Ensifer sp. PDNC004: one gene and its partners. The protein of the gene in region 3 interacts with the protein of the main gene of each other region in a pairwise test. Links are inferred from orthologs where the notes say so. Each region holds a gene or a part of one and is shown on either strand. Other genes may lie near its edges.

Region 1 (4,968 bases), 1.4 Mb from region 3 along the record:
CCATTTCCTCCAGTTCCGCCACAATGAGGAGCAAGGTGCCGAAGGCAAATGGTTCGGCGTCTCGCTTGAGAACCACCTGCCCGCCTCGACGAGGAAGCGCCTCGGCATCTCCATGGAGGCCGATCCCTTCGCCTATAATGGAATCCAGCGCACGCTCGCGCGCATGACGATTTCCGACGATGTGCGCAAGCGCGTGGAAGCGTTGCTCGCCGAAGGCTCATCGCTGTCGATCGCCGATATGGAAAGCGGACTGGAGACCGGTCAGGGCACCGATTTCATCACCATCACCCGGACACGTCCGGGCGACTGATCCGCTCCAGACCGGCAAACGACACCCGACCAGCGTCCGGCCGCCGGTCGCGAGGTTCCAAACCTGCTCAGACGCCGCTCCACTGCGATCGAGCGGAACCCCTCTCGGATTACACCAGTTCGACGTCGATGACGCCCGGCGCCGAGCGCAGTGCTGCAGCGATCTCCGGTGAAATCCGGAACTTCTCGCTCAGCTCCACCTCGATCTCGCGCTGGCCGTTGTCCTTGATGACGACGAAGGAGACGAGACCATCGCCCCTGGTGTTGAGGTGCGAAGCGATCGATTTCAACGGGCCGGAATCGCGCACATAGACGCGCAGCGCCTTCTGCAGTTGCAGCGATTCTTCTTCGAGCGAACGCAGCGTCTGGATGCGCAGGCCTATGCCTTCCGGCCGCTCTTCGGCAGCCACCGTCATGACCAGCGATTTGCCGGGCTCGAGCAGGTCTCGATACTGGTGCAGCATCTCGGAGAACAGAACCGCTTCGAACTGGCCGGAGGAATCCGAGAAGGCAATGATGCCCATCTTGTTGCCCGTGCGTGTCTTGCGCTCCTGCTTCGAGGTCACGGTTCCGGCGAGCCTTCCGGCCGTCGCCCCCTTCTTCACCGAGCCTGCGAAATCGCCGAAGGTTTGTACGCGCATCTTGGCGAGCAGCGCATTGTAGGTGTCGAGCGGATGGGCTGAGAGATAGAAGCCAAGCACCTGGAACTCGCGGTGCAGCTTTTCCGAGGCGAGCCACGGCGTGTAGGTCGGAAGCGCAATGCGCTCCGGCCCGGTGGCGGCACCTGCGCCGAACATATCGCTCTGCCCGCTCGTCTTGTTTTCCTGGGCACGCTGGGCAAATCCGAGAATGCGATCAAGCCCGCCGACCAGTTCCGCCCGGTCATAGCCGAAGCAATCGAAGGCGCCAGCGGCAATCAGGCTTTCGAAGACCCGGCGGTTGAGAAGCTTGGGGTCGATCCGCAGGCAGAAGTCTTCGAGGCTTGCAAAGGCCTTGTCGCCGCGAACCTCGACGATGTGCTCGACGGCCGATTCGCCGACGCCCTTGATCGCTGCAAGCGAGTAGTAGATGCGGCTCTCGCCCGTCTGGAAATGCCGGAACGAGGTCTGCACCGACGGCGCGATCACCTCGATGCCCAGGCGCTTGGCATCCTGGCGGAAGTCGTTGACCTTTTCGGTGTTGGACATGTCGAGCGTCATCGACGCCGCCAGGAACTCCACCGGATAGTGCGCCTTCATATAGGCGGTCTGATAGGACACGATCGCGTAGGCTGCCGCGTGCGACTTGTTGAAGCCGTAGTTGGCGAACTTGGCGAGCAGGTCGAAGATCAGGTCGGCCTGCGGCTTCGACACCTCGTTCTTGACGGCGCCGTCGACGAAACGGGCGCGCTGCTTGTCCATCTCCTCCTTGATCTTCTTACCCATGGCGCGGCGCAGAAGGTCGGCCTCGCCGAGCGAATAGCCAGAGAGCACCTGGGCGATCTGCATCACCTGCTCCTGGTAAACGATAACGCCCTGGGTTTCCTTGAGCAGGTGGTCGATCTTCGGATGGATCGACTCGACCTCCTCCTCACCATGCTTGCGGGCGTTATAGACCGGGATGTTCTCCATCGGGCCCGGGCGATAGAGCGCCACCAGCGCGATGATGTCCTCGATGCAGTCGGGCCGCATGCCGATCAGCGCCTTGCGCATGCCGGCACTTTCCACCTGGAACACGCCGACCGTTTCGCCGCGCGACAGCATCTCGTAGGTCTTCGGATCGTCGAGCGGGATGCTCGCCAGATCGACCTCGATGCCGCGCTGCTTCACGAAATCGACGGCGACCTTCAGGACGGTCAGTGTCTTCAGGCCGAGGAAGTCGAACTTGACGAGACCGGCCTGCTCGACCCACTTCATGTTGAACTGGGTGACCGGCATGTCGGAACGCGGATCGCGATACATCGGCACGAGCTGCGACAGCGGCCGGTCGCCGATCACGATGCCGGCGGCGTGGGTCGAGGCGTGGCGGTAGAGGCCCTCGATCTTCTGGGCGATATCGAGCAGGCGGGCGACCACCGGCTCCTTCTCGGCCTCTTCCTGCAGGCGCGGCTCTTCCTCTATCGCCTTGGAAAGCGGCGTCGGGTTGGCCGGGTTGTTGGGCACCAGCTTGCAGATCTTGTCGACCTGGCCATAGGGCATTTCCAGCACGCGGCCGACGTCGCGCAAGGCGGCACGCGCCTGCAGCGAACCGAAGGTGATGATCTGCGCCACCTGTTCGCGACCGTACTTGCGCTGCACGTAGCGGATCACCTCTTCGCGCCGGTCCTGGCAGAAGTCGATGTCGAAGTCGGGCATCGAGACGCGCTCGGGATTGAGGAAGCGTTCGAACAGCAGCGAGAAGCGCATCGGATCGACGTCGGTGATCGTCAGCGCATAGGCGACGAGCGAGCCGGCGCCCGAGCCGCGGCCCGGCCCGACGGGGATGTCGTGCTGCTTGGCCCATTTGATGAAGTCGGCAACGATCAGGAAGTAACCGGGGAACTTCATGCGCTCGATGACGCTGAGTTCGAAGGCCAGGCGCTCGCGGTATTCCTCTTGGGTGTAGCCGGGCGCCATGCCGAGCCTCGCGAGGCGATCTTCGAGGCCCTCCTCCGCCTGGCGACGCAGTTCGTCCGACTCGGCGCGCTCGGCCTCCTCCGGATCCGCCGTCGCGCCGGTAAAGCGCGGCAGGATCGGCCCACGGGTCTTCAGCATGAAGGAGCAGCGCCGGGCGATCTCGAGCGTGTTTTCCAGCGCCTCGGGCAGGTCGGCAAACAGCGCCGCCATTTCCTTGCGGCTCTTGAGATAATGGTCCGGCGTCAGGCGGAAGCGGCTGTCGTCCGAAACCATGGCATTGTGCGCGACCGCCATCAGGGCGTCATGCGCCTCGTAGTCGGAAGGCGACGGGAAGAAGGCCTCGTTGGTGGCGACAAGCGGAATGTCGAACTTGTAGGCAAACTCGATCATCCGGCTTTCGTGCCGCCGGTCGTAGCCACCATGCCGCTGCAGCTCGATATAGAGCCGATCGCCGAAGAGGTCATGCAGGGCTTCGAGGCGCGCTTCGGCGAGCGCCGTCGAGCTCGTCTTCATGGCGACATCCACCGGACCACCGGATGCGCCGGTCAGCGCAATCAGCCCCTCGGTGCCGCACTCGGCAAGCCAGGAGCGGGTGATGCGCGTCGCCTGGCTGCCCTCGCCGCTGAGATAGGCGCGGCTGACGAGATCGACGAGGCGCGTATAGCCGTCATCGGTCGCCGCGATGAGCACGATCGACGGCAGCTTGGCAAGCTGGTGCCCATGGCCGCGTCGATCCCCCTCGGTCTCGTCTTCCATGTCAATCGACAGCTGGCAGCCGGTGATCGGCTGCAGCCCGTCACCGGCTGCCTTCTGCGAGAATTCCAGCGCTGCGAAAAGATTGTTGGTGTCGGCGATCCCGATCGCCGGCTGGTTGTCGGCGACCGCCTTGCCGATGACCTTCTTCAGCGGCAGGGCGCCTTCGAGCAAGGAGAAGGCAGAGTGGACGCGCAGATGCACGAATTGCGGATCCGTGCCGAGCGCCTCACTCGATGCTGCCTTGCTGTCGTCTGCCATTGTCGCACCCTGATTCCTGTCCACTCGGAAGGATATCCCGTTTATCACCCGCCATGTCCAGATTCCCCTGGCATGTCGTCCCCCTTATTCAATGGGGATGAGGCGCTTTGCGGAGGTGCTTGAGAGAAAATATCGACGCCCGCCTTCAGAGGCCGAGCGCGATGAAAGAGATGCTTGCGATGAACAGGCTCATCGACGCGAAGGCGGCGAGGTCACGAACAAAATCAGTCATAACATGGCTCCTTTTCCGTTATGTTTTTACTTTGTTCCATTTTTGTTCACGCGTCAAGCAATACACAGGCGTTCTGTTCACGATGGTTAATACGGCGCGTGAATGCAGGTTAACCGGCGGGTAAGCCGCTTGAGGAAAGTGCCGCGCCCGCATATCAAGGGGAACAACCACGCGGAGCGCTCCGACATGCTTGCACGCCTGATTCTCCCCTCGCTGCTACTGCTATTTCCTGCCGTTGCCTCGGCGGCCGACGCAATCGACCCCGCCCGTATCGTCTCTGCGGCGACCGGCGACTGGGACAAGGACGGTTCTTCCGATCTCGCGCTGATCGTGCGACCGGCCGAAGGCAGCGACGAGGACAACGGCGTCCTTCTCTACCTCACCGGCGACAACGGCGCGCTGGCATTGAAATCGGCCATTCCGAACAAGGTCTGGGGTCAGTTCGAACTCGTCGGCCAAGCGCCCTCGATCGAAGCGCTGCCCAGCGGCTCACTGCTCATCACCAGTCACAACGATGCCATCGGGCGTGACCGCTGGGAACAGAAGCTGACGGTCGCCTATCGCAACTTCGACTTCGTCGTGGCGGGCTACACCTACTCGTCCTACGATACGCTCGATCCCGACAACACCGCGCAATGCGACCTCAATGTGCTGACTGGCAAGGGCAAATCCAACGACAAGCCAGTCGAAACCAAGGGCGAGCTCGTCCTCCTCAAGGACTGGACCGACGATCGCGGGCAGAAGGCTTGCGGCCTGCAATAATTGGGTGAATGTTCCCTATTTGTTCTTTACAACCTCGACGGACCGCTGCATCCTCTT
Region 2 (3,753 bases), 200 kb from region 3 along the record:
TCGGAGACGTCCTCGACAACGATGAGCACGGAGTGGTCGCGACGCTCGTCGGAACAGACGGTGCAGGGATCGATCGTATCGACATTGCCGCAGCAAGAGCAGATGCGGACCTTGCGGTGCGCTTCGCCCATCGCGTCGGCGAGCGGACCCAGCAACTGGTCCTTCTTCTTGACGAGATGGAGGGCGGCACGCCGTGCGGAGCGTGGCCCAAGCCCCGGGACTTTCGCCAGGAGCTGGATGAGTTTTTCGATTTCGGGGCCGGTGACTCGTTTTGCCATGCGGCGCTTTTAGCCCATATCGGCCCGAAACGGAATCGCCTTCGAAACGCCGTCAACGCGGCATCCGGCGGCTCTCATCGTCGGCATGCAAAGGAAGCGGTCGGCAAGACCGCCCGCTTCCTGAACTTAACGCCTGGAAGCGATCAGAACGGCAGCTTCATGCCGGGCGGGATCGGCAGGCCGGCGGTCAGCTCGCGGGTCTTTTCCGCCTGCACGGCCTCGGCCTTGTCCTTGGCGTCCTTGTGGGCGGCGACGATCAGGTCTTCGAGGATCTCGACGTCGTCTTCCTTGAACAGCGAGGGATCGATCTTCAGGCTCTTGAGGGTGCCCTTGCCGTCGAGGCGAACCATGACGAGGCCACCGCCGGAGGTGCCGTCGACTTCGAGTGCGGCGATTTCCGCCTGCATCTTCTCCATCTTGGCCTGCATTTCCTTGACCTTGCCCATCATCCCCATGATGTCGCGCATCGTCGTCTCCTGTTCTTCTGTTTCTGCTCGCAGACGGGATTATTCGATGTCGTCGCCAGGGACGATATCGCCGTCGGCGGATTCGGCTGTGGCCGGAGCCTGGCTCTCGACCTCTTCTTCAACGGCGCGAATGCGCACGTCGGTGATCTTGGCGCCCGGGAACCGGGCGAGAATGGCGGCGACATCGGGATCCTGGCGTGCGTCGTTGACGCGCTGCTCCTGCGCCCGCTGTTCCGCCTCGATCAGTGTCGGCTCGCCGGCCTCGCGGCTGTAGCTGACGATCCAGTGGATACCGGTCCATTCCTTGAGCTTGACCGCAACTTCGCCAAGCAGGGTCTTAGGCGCGTCGTCCGAGACGTTGACGTCGAGACGACCGGGCTCGATCCGCACGAGCCGCAGGAAACCGCGCACGAGCGTCTTCAGCTTGATGTCGCGGTTCTTGGCGCAGAGATCGGCGATGTCGGCGATCGAATTGACCGGCACCGACGGCTGCGGCTTGGCCGCAGGCGCCGCCATCGGGCGTTCTTCGATGCGGCCGACGGCAACCGCCTGGGGTGCTACGTCCGGCACGGCGCGCAGCATGGTCGCGCCATTGCTCGTCGGGCGTTGCACCGGCATCGGCTGCGATGCCTGGGCCGACACGGACACGGAAGCCTGGGCCTGAGCGCCGCCGCCGCTTCCACCCGAAGGTCCAGGACGAGCGCCGCCGCCTTCATTGCCGGAAAGCTCCAGCAAGCGCCGCGCAGCCTCTTCCGGCGCCGGCAGATGCGCCGCATGCGCCAGGCGGATCAGCACCATTTCGGCGGCACCCGCCGGGCGCGACGAGCTTTCGGCTTCCGGAATACCCTTGAGCAGCATCTGCCAGATGCGCGACAGCGCGGTGACCGCGACGCTTTCGGCGAAAGCAGCACCGCGGGTGCGCTCGATCTCGCTCAAGGACTGGTCGTTGACCGCCTCGGGCACGTATTTCATTCGGGTGACGAGATGGGTGAAATCGGCAAGGTCGGTCAAGACGACCGTCGGGTTGGCGCCGGCCTCATACTGAGCCGTGAATTCCTCGAGGGCCGCGGCGACATCGCCTTTGACGACGTGTTCGAACAGATCGACGATGCGGGCGCGGTCGGCAAGGCCGAGCATCGAGCGTACGGTCTCCACCTCGACGGCACCGCCGCCGTGGGCGATCGCCTGGTCGAGCAGTGACAGGCCGTCTCGGGCAGAGCCTTCGGCGGCGCGGGCGACCATGGCGAGCGCCTCCGGATCGAAGGGGACGCCTTCCTTGCCGAGGATCGTCGAAAACAGGCCGACGAGATCCGATGCGCTGATGCGGCGCAGGTCGAAGCGCTGGCAGCGCGACAGAACCGTGATCGGCACTTTGCGGATTTCGGTGGTGGCGAAGATGAACTTCACGTGCTCCGGCGGCTCTTCGAGCGTCTTCAGCAGGCCGTTGAAAGCCTGGGTCGAGAGCATGTGCACTTCGTCGATGATGTAGACTTTGTAGCGCGCCGAAACCGGGCGGTAGCGGACCTGCTCGATGATCTCGCGGATATCGTCGATGCCGGTGTGCGAAGCGGCGTCCATTTCGATGACGTCGACATGACGTCCATCCATGATCGCCTGGCAATGTTCGCCGGGAACGCGCAGGTCGATCGTCGGCCGGTCGATATCCGGCGTCTTATAGTTCAGCGCGCGAGCGAGGATGCGGGCGGTGGTGGTCTTGCCGACCCCGCGCACGCCGGTCAGCATATAGGCCTGGGCGATGCGACCGGTTTCGAACGCGTTGGTGAGCGTGCGCACCATCGGTTCCTGTCCGACCATCAGGTCGGAGAAATCCTTGGGGCGATATTTGCGCGCCAGAACACGGTAGGCGGCTGGTTTCTCAACGGATGAAATGGACGTATCGTCGCTCATCGACCCTGCCGCTGTTCGAACTCTTGTCCCGACAGGACGGAAAAGGTGGGAGGCTGGCACGATGACCCGTGCCGGAGCTCGTTGGGGCTGCTTCCTTCCGGACCTGACCCGGTTGGCGAGTGGCTCGTCCACCACCAACCTCCCGGCTTCCATATCGGCAATATCGAAAGCAAATGCAAGCCAAGCCATCAAAAAACTGATATCGATATGCAAAACAAAGCGAATCCGCCATTCTCAATAGCCAAGGAGAACCCGTTGACGACCTTCACCCTCGACGAGCGGCTCGAACGCGACGGCATTCCGATCGCCTCGATCGGGCTTTGCCAGATGCGGCTGATGAACGACCGCCGCTGGCCCTGGCTCGTGCTCATTCCGCAGCGTGAAGGCATCTCCGAGATCTTCGACCTCACCCCGCTCGACCAGACGATGCTGACCTTCGAGACGACCATGGCGGCAACAGCGCTGAAGAAGGTCACCGGCGCCGAGAAGATCAATATTGGCGCGTTGGGCAACATCGTCCGGCAGCTTCATGTGCATATCATCGCCCGCAGCGACGGCGACCCGAACTGGCCGGGGCCGGTCTGGGGCTTCGGCAGGGCGGAGCCGTGGGACGAGAAAGAACATCAGGCCTTTGCAGCCCGCATTCTGGAAAACCTCTGAACATGACGAAATCGATCTTTGACCTTCGCAGCCCGCATCCAGAGCCAAGCACCCTCGTCGCCTTCTCGGAGAATCATCTGGATCGCCAGTCGGAACACCGGGCCGACGATTGCGTCGAAGTGGCGCTGAAGCACCCCGGTGCGCACTTCCTCGCCTTCTCCGGAGCGAAGCTCATCGTCAAGCATGACGAAAAGATCATCGACCCGCTGTTTGCGCCTTATGAGCTCGAAGGCCTCGAGCCCGTTCTCGACGAGACGATCCTGCTCGGCTACCTCGCGAACGGCGAGCCACGGCTGGCCGTGCCGACGGGTCTCACCGAAGAGACGATCACCGAGCCCTTCAAGATCGCCGATGGCCGCACCCTCTATCGCCAGCAGATGCTGCCGGAGGAACTGCTCGGCCAGTTCGCGCAAGGCTCGAGCCTGATTACCTGGAACGCC
Region 3 (3,879 bases):
CCGCAGCTGGGTGTTCAGCGTCGTTCCGGTCTTGGCGAAGGCGTCGATCGCTTCGTAGCGGTTCGCTTCTTCGTCCGCATTCTCGCGGCGCGGCAATTGCACGACCTTGCCCTTGTCGCCGTTATCCGGCCCCTGACTCATGTCGCGTGGCGAATACGGATCGAACGGCGGCCGCTCGCTCCCGGTCCGTCGGCCCAAGACGCTGCGCAGTTGCAGGAAAATGACCACCGCGGCGATCAGGAAAAAAAACGTGATGAAGTCAAAAGAGCCCATTTCCACCCGGAACCGCTGTTAGAATTTCTCGTGGCTATTCCATATAGTCCGCAAGAATAGATCATTCAAATGGCGATGTCGCACCCTTAGACGGGGATGTGACACCAGGTTACATTTTCGGGCAGCATCGATGCGTTCATTTCTTATCCCCCTTGCCATCCTCGGGCTTCCGCTGGCCGAGATCGCCGGTTTCGTTGTCGTCGGCCGAGAGATCGGCCTCCTGATGACGTTGCTTCTGGTTCTTGCCAGTGCATTTGTCGGCGTTATCCTGCTGAGAGTCCAGGGATTTACCGTCATTCGTCGGATGCAGGACGCCGCGCGCAACGGCAGCGACCCGGGCCGGGAGGTGCTTGGCGGCGCATTGTTGTTCGTCGCGGCGATCCTGCTGGTGGTACCGGGCTTCGTCAGCGACGTGATCGGCCTCCTGCTGTTTTTGCCTTTCGTGCGCAATGCGGTTGCCGGTTTCCTGCGCAAGCGAATGACGATCGTGACCACTGCTTCCGGTGCCGGTTGGACACGGCCGCGCGAACGGGGCCCCTCGCCGCGGGTCATCGATCTGGAAGACGGCGAATTTTCGCGGACGGACGACGAGGACCCGCCGCCGGTCGGCGATCGCCGCCGGCCCTAGCCAAGGCCATGCCGGCAGAATGCAGGAACGGCACGCTATCGCCCATATTCCGGAGCATTCTTTCAGCTCTCCGCTTGGAGCGGAAAGCCGCGCTTCCGCTGGAAAGCGCCGGGCCCGCAGGGTTGTAAGCCCTAGGCCGAAATGCTAGATGGCCTCACCTATTTTTGTCGAGGAACCCTTATGACGACTGATACCGCATCCAACGGCAACGGCAGCGCGCAGCAGAGCCCGACGCTGAACATCCTCGCCCAGTATATCAAGGACCTTTCCTTCGAAAACCCGGGCGCGCCGCGTTCGCTGCAGGCCCGTGACAAGGCGCCGGCGATCAATATCAACGTCAACGTCAATGCAAACCCGCTCGCAGAGAACGATTTCGACGTCGTGCTCTCGCTGAACGCAGAAGCCAAGGACGGCGACCGCGTTCTGTTCAACGTCGAACTCGCCTATGGCGGCGTCTTCCGCGTTGCCGGGTTCCCGCAGGAGCACATGCTGCCGCTGCTCTTCATCGAGTGCCCGCGCCTGCTGTTCCCGTTCGCCCGTCAGATCGTTGCCGACGCAACCCGCAACGGCGGCTTCCCGCCGCTGATGATTGACCCGATCGACTTCGCGCAGATGTTTGCCCAGCGCATGGCCGAAGAAAAGGTTCGCGCCCAGGTTTCGAACGAAACCGCAAACTGATCGAATTTCAGATTGCTGAAACGAAAAGCCCGGCAAATGTGCCGGGCTTTTTCGTACCTGCCTCATTCCTGAGGTTCGTATTTTGTCCAGATCGCCTTGGAACCGATCTTTGCGATCAACGCCGCATGGGCGGCCAGGTCAGCCTCCGAGAGCCGGTTCGGCAAAGGGCGCGGCCGCTGGCCGATAAGGATCGGCGCGTCGTCGAGTTCGATCGCCTGATCGCTCGATTTGCTGGACACGAGACCGAGGGCCGCCTGACGGCCGCCGATCATCTCGATATAGACTTCCGCCAGCAGCTCGGAGTCGAGAAGCGCGCCGTGCTTGGCGCGGTGCGAATTGTCGATGCCGTAACGACGGCAAAGCGCGTCGAGCGAGTTCGGCCCCATCGGATGTTTGCGGCGGGCGAGCGCGAGCGTGTCGGTCACCCGCTCGATGGCGATCGGCGGCATGCCCAGGCGCGCAAACTCCGCGTTGATGAAGCCTATGTCGAAGGTGGCGTTGTGCGCGACCCAGCGGGCATCGCCAAAGAACGCGAGGATCTCCTCGACCACATCGGCAAAGGGCGGCTTGTCCTTCAGGAACTCGTCGGTGATCCCGTGGATGGCGAGTGCATCCGGGTGAACCTTGCGGCTGCCGGGATTGACGAAGATGTGCAGCGTGCGGCCGGTCGGGAACTGGTTCTCGAGCTCGACACCGCCGATTTCGATCACCCGGTCCTCGCGATTGTCGAGGCCTGTCGTTTCCGTATCGAAGATGATCTCACGCATCCGCGTCTCCGTTGCTGGCTGCGAGTTGGTCGACGACGGCCTTCACCTGGGCCCGGGTGACGTCGAAACTGTCGCTGGTATCGATGATGTAGTCGGCGCGTTTACGCTTTTCGCTGTCCGGCACCTGCCGCGCAAGGATCATCGCAAGTTTTTCCTCGGTCATCCCTGGGCGCTTCAGCGCCCTTTGGCGTTGCAGCTCGGCCGAACAGGTCACGACGACGACGTGATCGACCCGCTTTTCCGCGCCCGTTTCAAACAGAAGAGGAATGTCGAGGACCACAAAGGGCGCATTGGCGGCGCGGTTTTCCGCAAGGAACTCCTGCTCCTTGCCGCGCACCAGCGGATGGACGATCGCCTCAAGTTCGCGCAGCCGTTCCGGCGCCTGAACGAGCTGGCGCGAAAGTTCGGCGCGATCGACCTTTCCATCTCTCGTGCTTCCGGGAAAGGCCGCTTCCACGGGTGCAACCGCCTCGCCGCTATAGAGCTGATGCACGACCTCGTCGGCATCGTTCACCGGCACCCCGAAGTCGCGAAACATCTGGGCAGTCGTCGACTTGCCCATGGCGATCGATCCGGTGAGCCCGAGGATAATCATCAGTGCCTGTCCATGTCGTCGATAATCAGTTGTCGAAGTGCGGCGTCCACCGTCGGCCGACAGCCGAACCAGAGTTCGAAGCCGGGCACCGCCTGATGCAGAAGCATGCCCAGACCGTCGACGGTCGCAAGGCCTTGCGCCTCTGCCTGCGCCAGCATCGGCGTCTTCAAGGGAACATAGACGATATCCGTGACGATGGCGCTCGAAGACATGAGACCGAAATCGATTGCCGGTGCTTCGCTGCCGTCCATGCCGAGTGAGGTGGTGTTGATGAACAGGCCTGCGCCGGTCATTGCGTCCTTGAGTGCGCCCATCGGGTGGGCTTCGACCGCCGGGCCGAACCGGTCGGCAAGTTCCTGCGCCCGTTCGACGGTGCGGTTGACGACATGGATCGTCTTGATGCCACGGTCGCGAACAGCCTGGATGATCGCCCGGCTGGCGCCGCCGGCGCCGAGGATGACCGCCGTCGACGTTTTGTCCCAACCGGCCGCCCGCTCGTCGAGGTTGGCAACGAAGCCGCGGCCGTCGGTGTTGGTGGCATGCACCTTTCCGTCCTGAACCCACAGCGTGTTGGCAGCGCCGAGTTCCTGGCTCAGCTCATCCGGCTGATCCGCCAGCCGACAGGCCACTTCCTTATGGGGAATGGTGACATTGCCGCCGCTGAAACCGGATGTCCCATCCTTGAGGCTGGCCACGAAGGCGGCGAAGTCTTCGGGCTTGACCTCATGGGCGCGGTAGCTGCCGGGCAGACCGAGCTTTTTCAGCCAATAACCATGGATCAACGGCGACCGGGAATGCTTGATCGGGTAGCCGGTGACGAAGGCGTGGTTAACAAATGTTTCACGTGAATCACGCATCGATCGTTCCCAGTTCGCGAAGTTTGGAAAGCAGCGGCAGCATCGGAAGACCGAGGATGGTGAAGTAGTCGCCCTCGATCT

What was found.
Region 1: the proteins of dnaQ (region 3) and dnaE interact in binary tests that used the Escherichia coli proteins (3 or more experiments, as listed by UniProt). The link is inferred for Ensifer sp. PDNC004 from one-to-one orthologs.
Region 2: the proteins of dnaQ (region 3) and JVX98_RS21555 interact in binary tests that used the Escherichia coli proteins (3 or more experiments, as listed by UniProt). The link is inferred for Ensifer sp. PDNC004 from one-to-one orthologs.

The regions. Positions count from the first base shown.
Region 1 is NZ_CP070353.1:1,472,195-1,477,162, forward strand. The notes cover bases 220-4,307. They hold dnaE (DNA polymerase III subunit alpha), read right to left. Parts: upstream 3,918-4,307; coding sequence 420-3,917; downstream 220-419. Other genes in these bases: JVX98_RS15440 (L,D-transpeptidase family protein), read left to right, coding at 220-310. Also shown: more of JVX98_RS15440, read left to right, coding at 1-219; JVX98_RS15450 (hypothetical protein), read left to right, coding at 4,336-4,911. UniProt on the Escherichia coli protein: DNA polymerase III is a complex, multichain enzyme responsible for most of the replicative synthesis in bacteria. This DNA polymerase also exhibits 3' to 5' exonuclease activity. The alpha chain is the DNA polymerase catalytic subunit.
Region 2 is NZ_CP070353.1:2,724,525-2,728,277, forward strand. The notes cover bases 220-3,092. They hold JVX98_RS21555 (DNA polymerase III subunit gamma/tau), read right to left. Parts: upstream 2,654-3,092; coding sequence 785-2,653; downstream 220-784. Other genes in these bases: recR (recombination mediator RecR), read right to left, coding at 220-278; JVX98_RS21550 (YbaB/EbfC family nucleoid-associated protein), read right to left, coding at 422-745; JVX98_RS21565 (HIT family protein), read left to right, coding at 2,861-3,092. In the rest of the region: more of recR, read right to left, coding at 1-219; more of JVX98_RS21565, read left to right, coding at 3,093-3,313; nudC (NAD(+) diphosphatase), read left to right, coding at 3,316-3,753. UniProt on the Escherichia coli protein: Part of the beta sliding clamp loading complex, which hydrolyzes ATP to load the beta clamp onto primed DNA to form the DNA replication pre-initiation complex.
Region 3 is NZ_CP070353.1:2,920,413-2,924,291, forward strand. What follows is about bases 495-3,493. They hold dnaQ (DNA polymerase III subunit epsilon), read right to left. Parts: upstream 2,347-3,493; coding sequence 1,642-2,346; downstream 495-1,641. Other genes in these bases: JVX98_RS22495 (FxsA family protein), read left to right, coding at 495-901; secB (protein-export chaperone SecB), read left to right, coding at 1,082-1,579; coaE (dephospho-CoA kinase), read right to left, coding at 2,339-2,941; JVX98_RS22515 (shikimate dehydrogenase), read right to left, coding at 2,941-3,493. In the rest of the region: JVX98_RS22490 (Tim44/TimA family putative adaptor protein), read right to left, coding at 1-273; more of JVX98_RS22495, read left to right, coding at 404-494; more of JVX98_RS22515, read right to left, coding at 3,494-3,798; JVX98_RS22520 (Maf-like protein), read right to left, coding at 3,791-3,879. UniProt on the Escherichia coli protein: DNA polymerase III is a complex, multichain enzyme responsible for most of the replicative synthesis in bacteria. The epsilon subunit contain the editing function and is a proofreading 3'-5' exonuclease.